Regions from separate parts of the Streptomyces sp. NPDC032161 genome, predicted to be linked through region 2. Evidence: riboswitches for the same ligand, from Rfam matches in the RefSeq annotation. Region 2 holds a riboswitch; each other region holds the start of a gene.
The links. A riboswitch is a leader RNA that binds a small molecule or an ion and turns the genes downstream of it on or off. The one in region 2 is predicted to bind cobalamin.

Region 1: it holds a riboswitch for cobalamin, as region 2 does, so the genes downstream of both, AB0E67_RS02460 (ribonucleoside-diphosphate reductase subunit alpha) here and metE (5-methyltetrahydropteroyltriglutamate--homocysteine S-methyltransferase) in region 2, are expected to answer to the same signal.
Region 3: it holds a riboswitch for cobalamin, as region 2 does, so the genes downstream of both, AB0E67_RS34330 (ABC transporter substrate-binding protein) here and metE (5-methyltetrahydropteroyltriglutamate--homocysteine S-methyltransferase) in region 2, are expected to answer to the same signal.
Region 4: it holds a riboswitch for cobalamin, as region 2 does, so the genes downstream of both, AB0E67_RS06085 (cobalamin biosynthesis protein) here and metE (5-methyltetrahydropteroyltriglutamate--homocysteine S-methyltransferase) in region 2, are expected to answer to the same signal.

What each region holds. Positions count from the first base shown of each region.
Region 1 covers NZ_JBEZVN010000001.1:590,795-593,996, reverse strand. The annotation lists gene AB0E67_RS02460 (ribonucleoside-diphosphate reductase subunit alpha) at 1-1,661, opposite strand, end outside; cobalamin riboswitch at 1,938-2,071, opposite strand; gene mctP (monocarboxylate uptake permease MctP) at 2,235-3,202, opposite strand, start outside.
Region 2 covers NZ_JBEZVN010000017.1:91,001-94,202, forward strand. The annotation lists cobalamin riboswitch at 1,062-1,286, shown strand; gene metE (5-methyltetrahydropteroyltriglutamate--homocysteine S-methyltransferase) at 1,452-3,202, shown strand, end outside.
Region 3 covers NZ_JBEZVN010000055.1:14,859-18,060, reverse strand. The annotation lists gene AB0E67_RS34335 (alpha/beta hydrolase-fold protein) at 177-1,319, opposite strand; cobalamin riboswitch at 1,589-1,771, shown strand; gene AB0E67_RS34330 (ABC transporter substrate-binding protein) at 1,882-2,844, shown strand; gene AB0E67_RS34325 (iron ABC transporter permease) at 2,958-3,202, shown strand, end outside.
Region 4 covers NZ_JBEZVN010000002.1:57,270-60,471, forward strand. The annotation lists partial or broken gene AB0E67_RS06070 (inorganic phosphate transporter) at 1-190, shown strand, start outside; partial or broken gene AB0E67_RS06075 (hypothetical protein) at 301-444, opposite strand; gene AB0E67_RS06080 (hypothetical protein) at 590-820, shown strand; cobalamin riboswitch at 1,003-1,135, shown strand; gene AB0E67_RS06085 (cobalamin biosynthesis protein) at 1,280-2,356, shown strand; gene AB0E67_RS06090 (cobyric acid synthase) at 2,353-3,202, shown strand, end outside.

The sequences.
Region 1 (3,202 bases), on a different contig from region 2:
GGGTGCAGCACGCCGCGAGCGGCCCGCGTCTGCTCCCAGGCGGGCAGCGGACCGGACCGTTCCGCGAGGTTGCAGGATGCCTCGTACGCGGCCAGCATGATCCGCTCGGAGATCCGCGTGGAGAGCACGCGGGCCTCGGCGGAGTCGAACGGCAGCCGCAGCTGGAAGAAGACGTCCTGGAGGCCCATGGCGCCCAGGCCCACCGGACGCCACTTGGCGTTGGAGCGGGCGGCCTGCTCGGTCGGGTAGAAGTTGATGTCGACGACCCGGTCCAGGAAGGTCACGGCCGTGCGGACGGTGGCGTCCAGCCGCTCCCAGTCGATGTCCCCGCCCGCGACGAACGCGCCGAGGTTGACCGAGCCCAGGTTGCAGACGGCCGTCTCGCCGTCGTCGGTGACCTCCAGGATCTCGGTGCACAGGTTCGACGAGTGGACGACGCGGCCCGGCTCGGCGGTCTGGTTCGCGGTCCGGTTGGCGGCGTCCTTGAACGTCATCCAGCCCTGGCCGGTCTGCGCGAGGGTGCGCATCATCCGCCCGTACAGCTCCCGGGCCGGCAGCGTCTTGCGGGCCAGCCCCTTCGCCTCGGCGGCCCGGTACGCGGCGTCGAACTCCTCGCCCCACAGGTCGACCAGCCCGGGCACGTCGGACGGGGAGAACAGCGACCACTCGCCGTCCGCGTCGACCCGGCGCATGAACTCGTCGGGGATCCAGTGCGCGAGGTTCAGGTTGTGCGTACGGCGGGCGTCCTCGCCGGTGTTGTCGCGCAGCTCCAGGAACTCCTCGATGTCCGCGTGCCAGGTCTCCAGGTAGACGGCTGCCGCGCCCTTGCGACGGCCGCCCTGGTTGACCGCCGCCACGGAGGCGTCGAGCGTCTTCAGGAACGGCACGATCCCGTTCGAGTGCCCGTTGGTGCCCCGGATCAGCGAACCGCGGGCCCGGATGCGGGAGTACGGCAGACCGATGCCGCCCGCGTGCTTGGAGAGGCGCGCCACCTGGTGGTAGCGGTCGTAGATCGAGTCGAGCTCGTCGAGCGGGGAGTCCAGCAGATAGCAGGACGACATCTGCGGGTGCCGGGTACCGGAGTTGAACAGCGTGGGGGAGGACGGGAGGTAGTCGAGTCGGCTCATCAGTCCGTACAGCGCCGCGACCTCGTCCACGGCACGCGGGGAGTCGTCCTCGGCGAGCCCGGACGCCACCCGCAGCATGAAGTGCTGCGGGGTCTCGACGACCTGACGGGTGTGCGGGTGGCGCAGCAGGTAGCGGCTGTGCAGGGTGCGCAGCCCGAAGTAGCCGAACCGGTCGTCGGCGCCGTCGGCGAGGGAGTGTTCGACCAGCGCGTCCAGGGTGGCGGCGTGCGCCTGGACGAACGCGGCGGTGCGGTCCGCGATCAGGCCCTCGCGGTGGCCGACGGCGACGGACGCGGAGAAGGAGACCGCGCCCTGCCCCGCCGCCTCGTCCGCGATGGCGCGGGTCAGCAGCCGGGCGGCGAGCCGGGAGTAGGCGGGGTCCTCGGAGATCAGCCCCGCGGCGGCCTCGGTCGCCAGCGCCCGCAACTCGGCCTCGTCCGCCCGGGCGCTGCGCCCGCGCAGCGCGGCGGCGGCCACCCGGCCGGGGTCGGTGTCGGGCAGGTCGACGGTGAGGGCGGTCAGGGTCCGCAGCAGCGCGGTCCCGGGCTCGTCGTGTGCGGTACCGGGCCCGTCGTGTGCGGTTCCCCCGGACTCGGCCGCTTCGGACTCGGCCGCTTCGGACACGGTCGCTTCGGACACTGCGACTGAGGCCGGATCGGCTGGCGCGATGGTCACGCGGTGCTCTCCCTCGCTCGGCTCGGGGCCTGCGGGGACGGGCGGCCGGGCAGTACGGGGCCCGGGACGGGGGCACTGCGTACGGCGTCCGCCGGCCCATCCGCGAGGCCCGGGACGTCTGGCATCCGGTTCGGTCGAGCCGGATGCGCTGTCGGCAGGTCGTCGGACTTGCTCGGGTGTGCAAAAGCACACCGAATACACCGTTGCGGGACAGTTCCGGATTCACACCGGATTCCCCTGCGGCGACAGCGAGCATGAGCATACATGTGGGGGCCGCCCGATGCCGCCGCCCCCAGATGTTGTGTCGGTCGACTCGCGTCGAGGCCGTAGAACGCGCACTGCGGCCCTGGGGAGAGGAAGACGGACGGGCCCGCCGCACCCCTCGGGCAAGGGGCGTGGCGGGCCGCTTCCGGGCCGTCGTGGCGGGAACCCTCAGCGATCCGCGCCCGGTGCCGCCGCCGCGCTCGGCGGCTCCGGCACGGCCGGCGGCAGCTCCACCCGGACACCCGGCTCGCCCGTGTCCGCCGTGTAGTCGGCGGGGGAGGTCTCGTCGATGCCGGCGGGCGCCTTCACGGCGTTCAGGACGAGGGTCAGCACCACCGTCACCACCACGTTGAGCACGAACGCGGTCAGGCCGATGTAGCCGATCTCACCGATGCCGGGGATCTTCGCGGAGGGTCCGCCGAAGTGCGACTGGGTCGGGCTGGAGACCCCGTACGCGACGACGGTCCCGTACACCATGCCGATCGCCCAGCCCGCGAGCAGTGCCCAACGGTGGAACCAGCGGGTGAACAGGCCGCCGACCAGGGCCGGCATGGTCTGGAGGATCCAGATCCCGCCCAGCAGCTGGAAGTTGATCGCGACCGTCTTGTCCATGGTGAGGACGAAGGCCAGCGCCCCGACCTTCACCAGCAGCGACACCAGCTTGGAGACCTTGGTCTCCTCCTCCGGGGTCGCGTCCGGTTTCAGGAAGTCCTTGTAGATGTTGCGGGTGAAGAGGTTCGCCGCCGCGATCGACATGATCGCGGCGGGCACCAGCGCGCCGATGCCGATGGCGGCGAACGCGACGCCCGCGAACCAGTCGGGGAACATGTTCTCGAACAGCTGCGGGATGGCCAGCTGCCCGTTCTCCACCTTGATCCCGGCGGCGATCGCCATGAAGCCGAGGAGCGCCAGCATGCCCAGCATCAACGAGTACAGCGGCAGGATCGTGGTGTTGCGCCGGATCACGTCACGGCTGCGGCCGGAGAGCGTCGCCGTGATCGAGTGCGGATACATGAAGAGCGCCAGCGCCGAGCCCAACGCGAGGGTGGCGTAAGCCCACTGGCTCGCCTCGCCGGGTGCCAGGGCGCCGGTCGGCTTCCCGCCGGGCGGGCCGGCGAACTTCTCCTGGGCGGCGG
Region 2 (3,202 bases):
AATACCAAGAGCGATTTACCAGCCATCTGGACCTCGGTACATAGAAGCGAAGCATTCCGAGGCAAATCGACAGACGTTTCACCAGGAATATCTCGGCGGGCTTCCGCAATGGCGAGTCGATCCCTCACTCACTCGAGGCTACCATCGCGTAATCACCGGGAAGGGCCCGCGGAGAGCAAACTCCCACTGTGAGGAAAGTCGCCCTTGACGGCGTGCCGACCGGCGTGAGCAATACGGCCGAGTCACGTGAACAACTCACTACCGGCACCTCCCCCAAAGGCCCTGACCAGGGGTGATCCTCCGATCAGGCCACCGCCTCGACGTTCAGTGCCGTACCGGGGAACGAGCAGATCCGTTGCGGCCCTTTCGGTTGCCCGGCGTCCTTGCGTCGCTGCCGTCGCCCACCCGGAGAGCATGCTTGGCACCACTGCGTCGGTATACCTCGGAGACCTCCGAAGGCAGAACATTCGGAATCCTGAGGGACTGCAATGCTTTTACGCTATTCCGGTGGCCGCGTTCGGCATTCTTCGTCCGGGCCCCCGTTGGCACCGGGCGGCGCTCGATTTCATTGGCGAGCAGGAACTCGCCGTGTTCAGCGTTCGCAGGATCGGATCAATCCCGTTCACCGCATGTCTCCCGTGGCAGCATCACCGCGCGGTGCGGGGACTTCTTTGACCGGCCGTCGTACCGAAATCCTGGCGTCCGAGCCCGGCGACAGGTCCGCCGGATCAGCGATCGACCACCCGGTGCGCGTCGGCGGGCCAGGATCCGGCGCCGACGATGTGCTCCACGATCCTGAACGCCTCACCGATCGGCACGGTGTCCTCGTCCGGATACTCGTCGTGCTGCCCGTTGGAGAGAACGAACCACAGACGGATCCGAGAGGCGGCCCTCCAAGCGGGGCTTCCACGCCCGCGACCGGGGCTCAGGATCCGGTACGCCGCGGGGTGTGGACCGGGATCGCGCCCACCGCGTCCATGCCCCCGCGCCGTCCGCCACACGTGACTTGATTCACCATCCGGATGATGGACGACCTCGCCCTTCCTCGCGCGTCAGCCCGTAGGCTGCGGGCAGCAGCTGGTTCGCCCCCGTCAGCCAGGCGGGAGCGTCGCAAGAGGGAACCCGGTGGGAATCCGGGACTGCCCCGCAGCGGTGAGCGGGAACGACCGCCGTCATACGCACTGGACCCGACGTACAGGGTCTGGGAAGCGACGGCCAGTAGATGTCCTCATGAGGTGAGGACGTGCCCGCGAGTCCGAAGACCTGCCAACTGCCCGCGCACGGACCAGTCGTGCGCGGACATCCCGGTGACCTCGAGGGCGGGTCGGCGTACATACCAGGCGGATGACCGTGCCTTGCCGCACGGGATCGTCTCCGCCCGGTTCGTCATCCCTTCGCGCTCTCGTCCCGTCCCCGGGATCTCAGGGATTCATCTCGCGAAGGAGATCTCCGTGACACCGAAGTCCGCAGCCGCGGCAACACGGGCCACCGTGTACGGCTACCCCCGTCAGGGCCGGAACCGGGAACTGAAGAAGGCCGTCGAGGGTTACTGGAAGGGCCGCGTCACGGCCGAGGCCCTCCGGGCCACCGCCGCCGACCTGCGCCGGAACAACTGGCGGCACCTCGCCGACGCAGGCATCCACGAGGTGCCGACCGGCGACTTCTCGTTCTACGACCATGTCCTGGACACCACCGTCATGGTCGGCGCGATCCCCGAACGCCACCGGGACGCCGTCACCGCCGATGCCCTGGACGGCTACTTCGCCATGGCCCGCGGCACCCAGGAGGTGGCGCCACTGGAGATGACCAAGTGGTTCGACACCAACTACCACTATCTCGTCCCGGAACTGGGCCCTGACACCGTCTTCACCGCCGACTCCGCCAAGCAGACGGGCGAGTTGAAGGAGGCCCTCGCGCTCGGACTCACCGCCCGGCCCGTGCTCGTGGGTCCGGTCACCTATCTGCTGCTCTCCAAGCCGGCTCCCGGCGTGGCCGCCGACTTCGATCCGCTCACCCTGCTCGACCGGCTGCTGCCGGTGTACGCCGAGGTCCTCGCCGACCTGCGAGCCGCCGGCGCCGAGTGGGTACAGCTGGACGAGCCGGCCCTGGTCCAGGACCGCACCCCTGCCGAGCTGAACGCCGCCGAGCGCGCCTACCGCGGCCTCGGCGCGCTCGCCGACCGGCCGAAGCTGCTGGTCGCCTCCTATTTCGGCCGGCTCGGCGACGCCCTGCCGGTCCTGGCGAAGGCGCCGGTCGACGGGCTCGCGCTGGACTTCACCGAGGGCGCCGCCGCCCATCTGGACGCGCTCGCCGCCGTCGGCGGACTGCCCGGCAAGCGGCTGGTCGCCGGGGTGGTCGACGGCCGCAACATCTGGGGCAACGACCTCGCCAAGTCCCTGTCCACACTGGGCACGCTGCTGGGCCTGGCCGACCGCGTCGATGTGTCTGCCTCCTGCTCCCTCCTCCACGTGCCGCTGGACACGGCACCGGAGCGGGACATCGAACCGCAGATCCTGCGCTGGCTGGCGTTCGCACGGCAGAAGACGCGGGAGATCGTCACACTCGCCAAGGGCCTCGCCCAGGGCACCGACACGATCGCCGCCGAACTCGCCGCGAACCGGGCCGACCTCGCGTCCCGCGCGCACTCGCCCATCACTCACGACCCGGCGGTCCGTGCCCGTGCCGCCGCCACGACGGAGGCCGACGCGCGCCGCTCCCAGCCGTACGCCGAGCGCACCGCCGCCCAGCACGCACATCTCGGCCTGCCGCTGCTGCCGACCACCACCATCGGCTCGTTCCCGCAGACCGACGAGCTGCGCGCCGCGCGAGCGGACCTGCGGGCCGGCCGGATCGACACAGCAGGGTACGAGGAACGCGTCAGGGCCGAGATCCAGGAGGTGATCGCCTTCCAGGAGAAGACGGGCCTGGACGTCCTCGTGCACGGCGAGCCCGAACGCAACGACATGGTCCAGTACTTCGCCGAACAGTTGACCGGCTACCTCGCCACCCAGCACGGCTGGGTGCAGTCCTACGGCACCCGCTACGTGCGCCCGCCGATCCTGGCAGGCGACATCTCCCGCCCGGATCCGATGACGGTCCGCTGGACGACGTACGCGCAGTCGCTCACCGACCGCCCGGTCAAGGGCATGCTCACCGGGCCGGTCACCATGCTCGCCTGGTCCTTCGTCCGCGACGACCAGCC
Region 3 (3,202 bases), on a different contig from region 2:
GATCGCCCGGCCGGACGGCCCGACGACTCCATTCGGCCGACGCCCGACCGGCATGACGACGGCCGGCCGACGTGACAACGGACGGCGGGGGCCCGAGCGCCCGACCACCCGTCACGCCCCCGCCTCGGCCACTCCCCCGCGGGCCGTCGGTCCCTCCCCCAGCGCTTCTTGTCGGTTCAGACTCCCTTCGTCGGCGCGACCCGTCCCGCCCACGGCGACAGTTCGGCCGTCAGCCAGCGGAAGACCTGGGGCACCTGGCGCTTCCACAGGCCGATGGTGTGCGGCCCGGTCACCCGGGCCACCACCACCCGTGTCGGGGGTGCCGCCGCGCGCCGCAGCGCGAGTCCGTCGCGGTAGCCGTCGTCGCGTCCGCCCGAGAGATACAGCGCGACGCGCGGAGGGGTGGTCGCATGGCGCAGGATCCACAGCGGGTTGTTGGCCCGCCGCAGCTCCGGGGCGCGGGCCGTGAGGGAGACCCGTTCGGCGGCCGGGTCGTTGTAGCCGGACAGGCCCACCGCGGCCCGGTACCGGTCGGGGTGGGCGAGTGCCATCTTCACGGCGCAGTGCGCCCCGGCCGAGTAGCCGGCCACCGCCCACCCCTTCGCGCCGCCCCGTGCGCGGAAGGTGTCGATCACCATCTGCCGGACGTCCACGCTGAGCCATGACTCGGCGTCCACGACGCCCGGCACATTGGCGCATCCGGTGTCCTGACCGGCCAGCAGATTGGTGCGCGGTTCGACGAGAATGAACGGGGCGATCTCGCCGCTCCGCATCCCGGCCGCCAACTGCGACTGCACCCGCAGGCTGCTGAACCACGCCTTCGCCGAACCGGGGAAGCCGCCGAGGAGTTCGACCACGGGGAACCTCTGGTGCCGGAAGGCCGGCTGGTCGTACTGCGGCGGCAGCCACACGTACACCTCGCCGCGCACCCCCGACACCCGGCCGCGCAGTTGGGTGACGCGGACGTTCCGCCCCATCCGGGCGTCGTGCACCGGGTCGAACTCCTGGACGGCCTTCGGCTCGTTCGCCAGGTCCTTGTGACTTCCGAGTCCGTCGCGTCCGAGGTCCGGGGCTGCGACGACATGGTGTCCGGTGCCGAGCAGATCGGCCCAGCTGTCGTACAGGCCGTTGGTGTTGTTGACCACCACGAAGACACTCAGCACGGCCGCCCCCTGCGCGAGGACGACCATCGCGAGGCGGCTCGCGCCTCGTACCACGGCGGGACCCCGTACCCGCCCCCACAGCAACAGGGGAAGCAGCAGGCTGACCATGGCCAGCGCGATCGTGGCCAGGAAGAAGGGTGTCCCCGTCAGGCTCATCACGCCAGTGAGGATGTCGCACACAGCACGATGGTTTACCCTCTTTTCCACCTTTTTACGTCGAACGCGAGAACCGGGAACCTCGTGTTGACGCCGGTCACTCCCGTGCCTTCGGCAACCGGCCCCCGCTCCTTCGACGCCGGTCGCCCTCGGCCTCCCGCATCGCGCGCCCCGGCCGCGCCGGGAAGGGGCGGGAACGGCCGGGGGACGGGCCCCGGTTTCTCGGCGTGCGATCACTCACATGGGCGCCCTTTGTGCGCCGACGTCGGACAAACGTAATATCGGCAGGTCATCGCCGCGACGGGAGACAGGAAGCCGGTGCGAATCCGGCACGGTCCCGCCACTGTGACCGGGGAGTGGAACCCTTCGACATGCCACTGCGCGCCGCGCGGGAAGGCGGGGGGAACGTCGATCCGGGAGTCAGGACACTGGCCTGTCGCGGGCCCGTTTTGAGGAGCGCGGACTCCCCAGGAGGCTCTACGTGTATTTCGGCATACCCCGCCGCCGCCCCTGCTCTCCCTCTGCCCGTACCCGGCGCGCCCCGCGCGTCGTCGCCGGGGTCATGGCCCTGGCCACCGTCCTGTCGGCCGCCGGTTGCGGCACCGCCGGCTCCCCCGGGAAGCCGGAGGCCGGTGCGTCGTCGGTCGAGGGCTTCCCGGTCACCGTGGACAACTGCGGTGTGAGAACGACGTACGACAAACCGCCCTCGCGCGTGGTCACCATCCATCAGCACCCCGCCGAACTCCTCCTCGCCCTGGGGCTGAAGGACCGCATGGTCGGTACCGCCTTCCCGGACTCGGCCGTCCTGCCCGAGCTGCGGAAGGACTTCGCGGCCGTACCCGAACTGGCGAAGCGGGAGCCGTCCTTCGAAACCGTCCTGGACGCGGAGCCGGACTTCGTCTACGGCGGCTACGGCAGCGCGTTCGCCGAGAACGAGGGCCGGTCGCGCAAGGCGTTCGCCGAGGCGGGCATCGACACCTACCTCAACCGCGAGTACTGCGGCAAGAAGCGGGTGACGATGCGGGACACCTACGACGAGATCACCACCATCGGCGACGTCTTCGGCGTCCCGGACCGCGCCTCCGCGCTGGTGGCCGATCTGAGGGGGCGCGTGGACAAGGCCGTCGCGGCCGTGGGGAAGGGGCCCGACGTGCCCGTCTTCGTCTACGACAGCGGCGAGAAGACCGCCTTCACCGCGGGCGGCAAGGGGCTCGGCAACGACCTGATCGGGCTGGCGGGCGGCCGGAACATCTTCGCGGGGCTCGACGACGTCTTCGGGGACGTCTCCTGGGAACAGGTCGTGGCCCGCAAGCCCGAGGTCGTGGTGATCTACGACTACGCGGGCTCCGGCAGCGTCGAGCAGAAGAAGCGGTTCCTGCTCTCGCAGCCCGCCCTCGCCGACGTCCCGGCCATCAGGAACGAGCGGTTCGTGGTCCTGCCGCTGACCGCGACCCTCGTCGGCATCCGTTCGGCGTACGCGGTCGACGGCCTGGCACGCGGTCTGCATCCCGAGAGCTTCCGGTGACGGGGACGGGGACGGGAACGCCCGTGAGGGCCGCCCCGCCCGACGGGACGACCGAGAGGGCGGTCGACGGAGCGAGTGCGTGGCTCCCGCGCCGCGGCGGCCGGTCGCGGCGCGTGCCCCTCCCCCTCGCGCTGACCGTCCTCGCGCTGCTGCTGGTGGTCTCCGCCACCGCCGGCCTGGCCATCGGCTCGGTGCACGTGCCGCCCGGCCAGGTGTGGGGCATCGTGACGCACGCGCTGGGCGCCGACTGGCAGGAGCCGTCCTGGACCCGCGCCCGGGAGACGATCGTCCTGGACGTGCGGGCGCCGCGGGTGCTGCTCGGTGCCGTGACCGGCGCCGGGCTGGCCGTGGTGGGCAC
Region 4 (3,202 bases), on a different contig from region 2:
GGGCTTCGCCGCCCAGACCAGCGCGGCCACGGTCATCCTCGCCTCCTCGCACCTCGGCTTCTCCCTGTCCACCACCCAGTCCTGCTCCGGCGCCGTGATGGGCGCGGGTCTCGGCCGCCAGGGCGGCGTGGTCCGCTGGTCCACCGCCACCCGGATGTTCGTCGCGTGGGGCCTGACCCTGCCGGCCGCGGGCCTGGTCGGCGCGGGCGCCGAGTTGCTGACCAAGCAGGGCACCTGGGGCGTCGTCGTGGTCGCGGCGCTGCTGGTCGTGGGTTCCGGCTCGATCTGGCTGGTCTCGCGCCGCAAGCCGGTCGGCCACGGGGACGTCGCCCCCTCGGAGAGCGCCGTCGAACCCGCGGGCGTCGTCACCACGGCCATCGCCGCCGTCAGCCCGCCGCCCACCGTCGCGGCCACCGCCGCGGCGCAGGACCTCATGACCATCATCCCGGCCACGCCCGCGGCCGCCGCCCCGACCGCCACCGCCCAGGACCCGGCGCGTCCCGCCGCCGTCTAGGACGTATTTCGAAAGCGCCGTGACCGGCACCGGACCGAACACGCGGACCGTCCGCAGACCGTCTAAGGAAGCAGCATGAAAATCGACTGGGCAGCCCTCGGCTCCGTCTTCGGCGTCTCCCTCGTCGTCACCGTCGCGCTGGTGGGCGTCTTCACCCTCGGCATCGTCGGTCTCGCCAAGCAGCCCGAGGCGGCGGCCCGGGGCGGCTCCGGCGGATCCCGGGAGCTGGCGCGCGCGGGCGCGTACGTCTGCTTCGCGCTGTGCGTGGCGGCGGTCGCGTACGGGATCTATCTGATCGTCGCCTGAGGCCCTCCCCTGGCACCTCCTTTTCGCAGCCCCGACGGGCCGGACGCACCTCGCGCGTCCGGCCCGTCGTCGTGTCCCCGTCCCGATGTGGGCCTCAGCACACTGCACCGCCGCAGGTCAACGGCAAGTTGACGGGCGTTCGCAGAGCGTGGTGGACTGCCGGAGCCATTTACGGCGACAGCAGAGGAAGCCGGTGCGAATCCGGCGCGGTCCCGCCACTGTCACCGGGGAGCGGTCCCCCACACCGGGAAGTCACGGCACGCGCGAGCGGGCTGGAAGGCCGGGGGAATCGCGGATCCGGGAGCCAGGAGACTCTGGTCGCCGGTCACGTCGAACCAGGGCGCGGACCCTGAGTGAGGACAAGTCGCCATGCCTGGCAGCCGTGCGTCCCTTGCCCCGGCGCTCTCCCCGAGAGCCGCCCGTACGAAGGTCCTCCGAGGCACGACGGCCGACTGAGCCATGCGTGCCGATCGCGTGTTCGCGTACGGCGCCACAGCCGGTCTGATCGGCGATCTGCTGCTCGGTGACCCCCGCAGGGGGCACCCGGTCGCCGCCTTCGGGCGGGCCGCGGCGGGCGTCGAACGCCGTCTGTGGCGCGACCACCGCGGGTGGGGCGCGCTGCACACCCTCGTCTGCGCCGGAGGCGCCGTGGGCGGTGCGGCGCTGCTCACCCGTGCCGTACGCCGTCACCCCGCCGCCTCCGTCGCGCTGACCGCGGCCGCCACCTGGTCCGTGGTCGGCGGCACCTCGCTGGGGCGGGAGGCACGGGCCGTCGGCGGCGCCCTGGCCGCCGGGGACGTCGCGGTGGCCCGGGAACGCCTGCCGCACCTGTGCGGCCGCGACCCGCACTCCCTGGACGGGCCGCAGATCGCCCGCGCCGTGGTGGAGTCCGTGGCCGAGAACACCTCGGACGCCGTGGTGGGCGCCCTGGTGTGGGGGGCGCTGGCCGGTGTGCCCGGCCTCGTCGGCTTCCGCGCGGTCAACACCCTGGACGCGATGGTCGGCCACAGGTCGCCCCGCCACCGGCGCTACGGCTGGGCCTCGGCCCGCCTCGACGACCTCGTGGGATGGCCCGGCGCCCGGCTGACCGCCGTGCTCGCCGTGGCCGCCGGCGGACGGCCGCGCGAGGCGGTACGGGCCTGGCGGGCCGACGCGGCGAAGCATCCGAGCCCCAACGCGGGCCCGGTGGAGGCGTCGTTCGCGGGCGCGCTGGGCGTGCGCCTGGGCGGAACGCTGGCGTACGGGGGCCGGGTGGAGCACCGCCCGGTACTGAACGGGGAGGCGGGCCGGGCGGTGGAGACCGCGGACATCGAACGCGCGGTGCGGCTCTCGCGCCGGGTGGGCGTGCTGGCCCTCGGCGTGTGCGTGGCCGCTCGGCTGGGCGCGGGTCTCGCCGCGCGACGGCTCGCGGACGTACGGGGCACGGGACGGGGACGGATCACGGGCACCCGGCCCGCAGGTGTGGGCGGCGCCGCCGCGGGGGCCGCGCGGCTCCTGACCGCGGGACGCCCGGACACAGGACGGAGACGGACATGAGCGGCGGACTCCTGGTCGCCGGGACCACCTCGGACGCGGGCAAGAGCGTCGTCACGGCGGGCATCTGCCGCTGGCTCGCGCGCCGGGGCGTGAAGGTGGCGCCCTTCAAGGCGCAGAACATGTCGCTGAACTCCTACGTCACCCGGGAGGGTGCCGAGATCGGCCGTGCCCAGGCCATGCAGGCCGCGGCCGCCCGGGTGGAGCCGTCCGCGCTGATGAACCCGGTGCTGCTCAAGCCCGGCGGGGACCGCTCCAGCCAGGTCGTCCTGATGGGCAGGCCGGTGGGCGAGATGAGCGCGCGCGGCTACCACGGCGGACGGCAGGAGGCCCTGCTCGGCACGGTCGTGGACTGCCTGGAGCGGCTGCGGAGCACGTACGACGCGGTGATCTGCGAGGGGGCCGGCAGCCCGGCCGAGATCAATCTGCGGCGCACGGACATCGTGAACATGGGCATCGCCCGGGCGGCGCGCTTCCCGGTGGTGGTGGTCGGGGACATCGACCGGGGCGGCGTCTTCGCGTCGTTCTTCGGTACGACGGCGTTGCTCTCCGCCGAGGACCAGGCGCTGGTCGCGGGCTATCTCGTGAACAAGTTCCGCGGCGACGTGTCGCTGCTGGAGCCGGGCCTGGAGATGCTGCGCGAGATCACCGGCCGCCCGACGTACGGGGTGCTGCCCTTCGCGCACGGCCTCGGCATCGACGAGGAGGACGGGCTCCGGGTCTCGCTGCGCGGCGCCGTGCGCGAGTCGGTGGTCGCGCCGCCGCACGGCGAGGACGTGCTGCGGGTCGCGGTGTGCGCCGTGCCCCTGATGTCGAACTTCACCGACGTGGACGCGCTGGCCGCCGAAC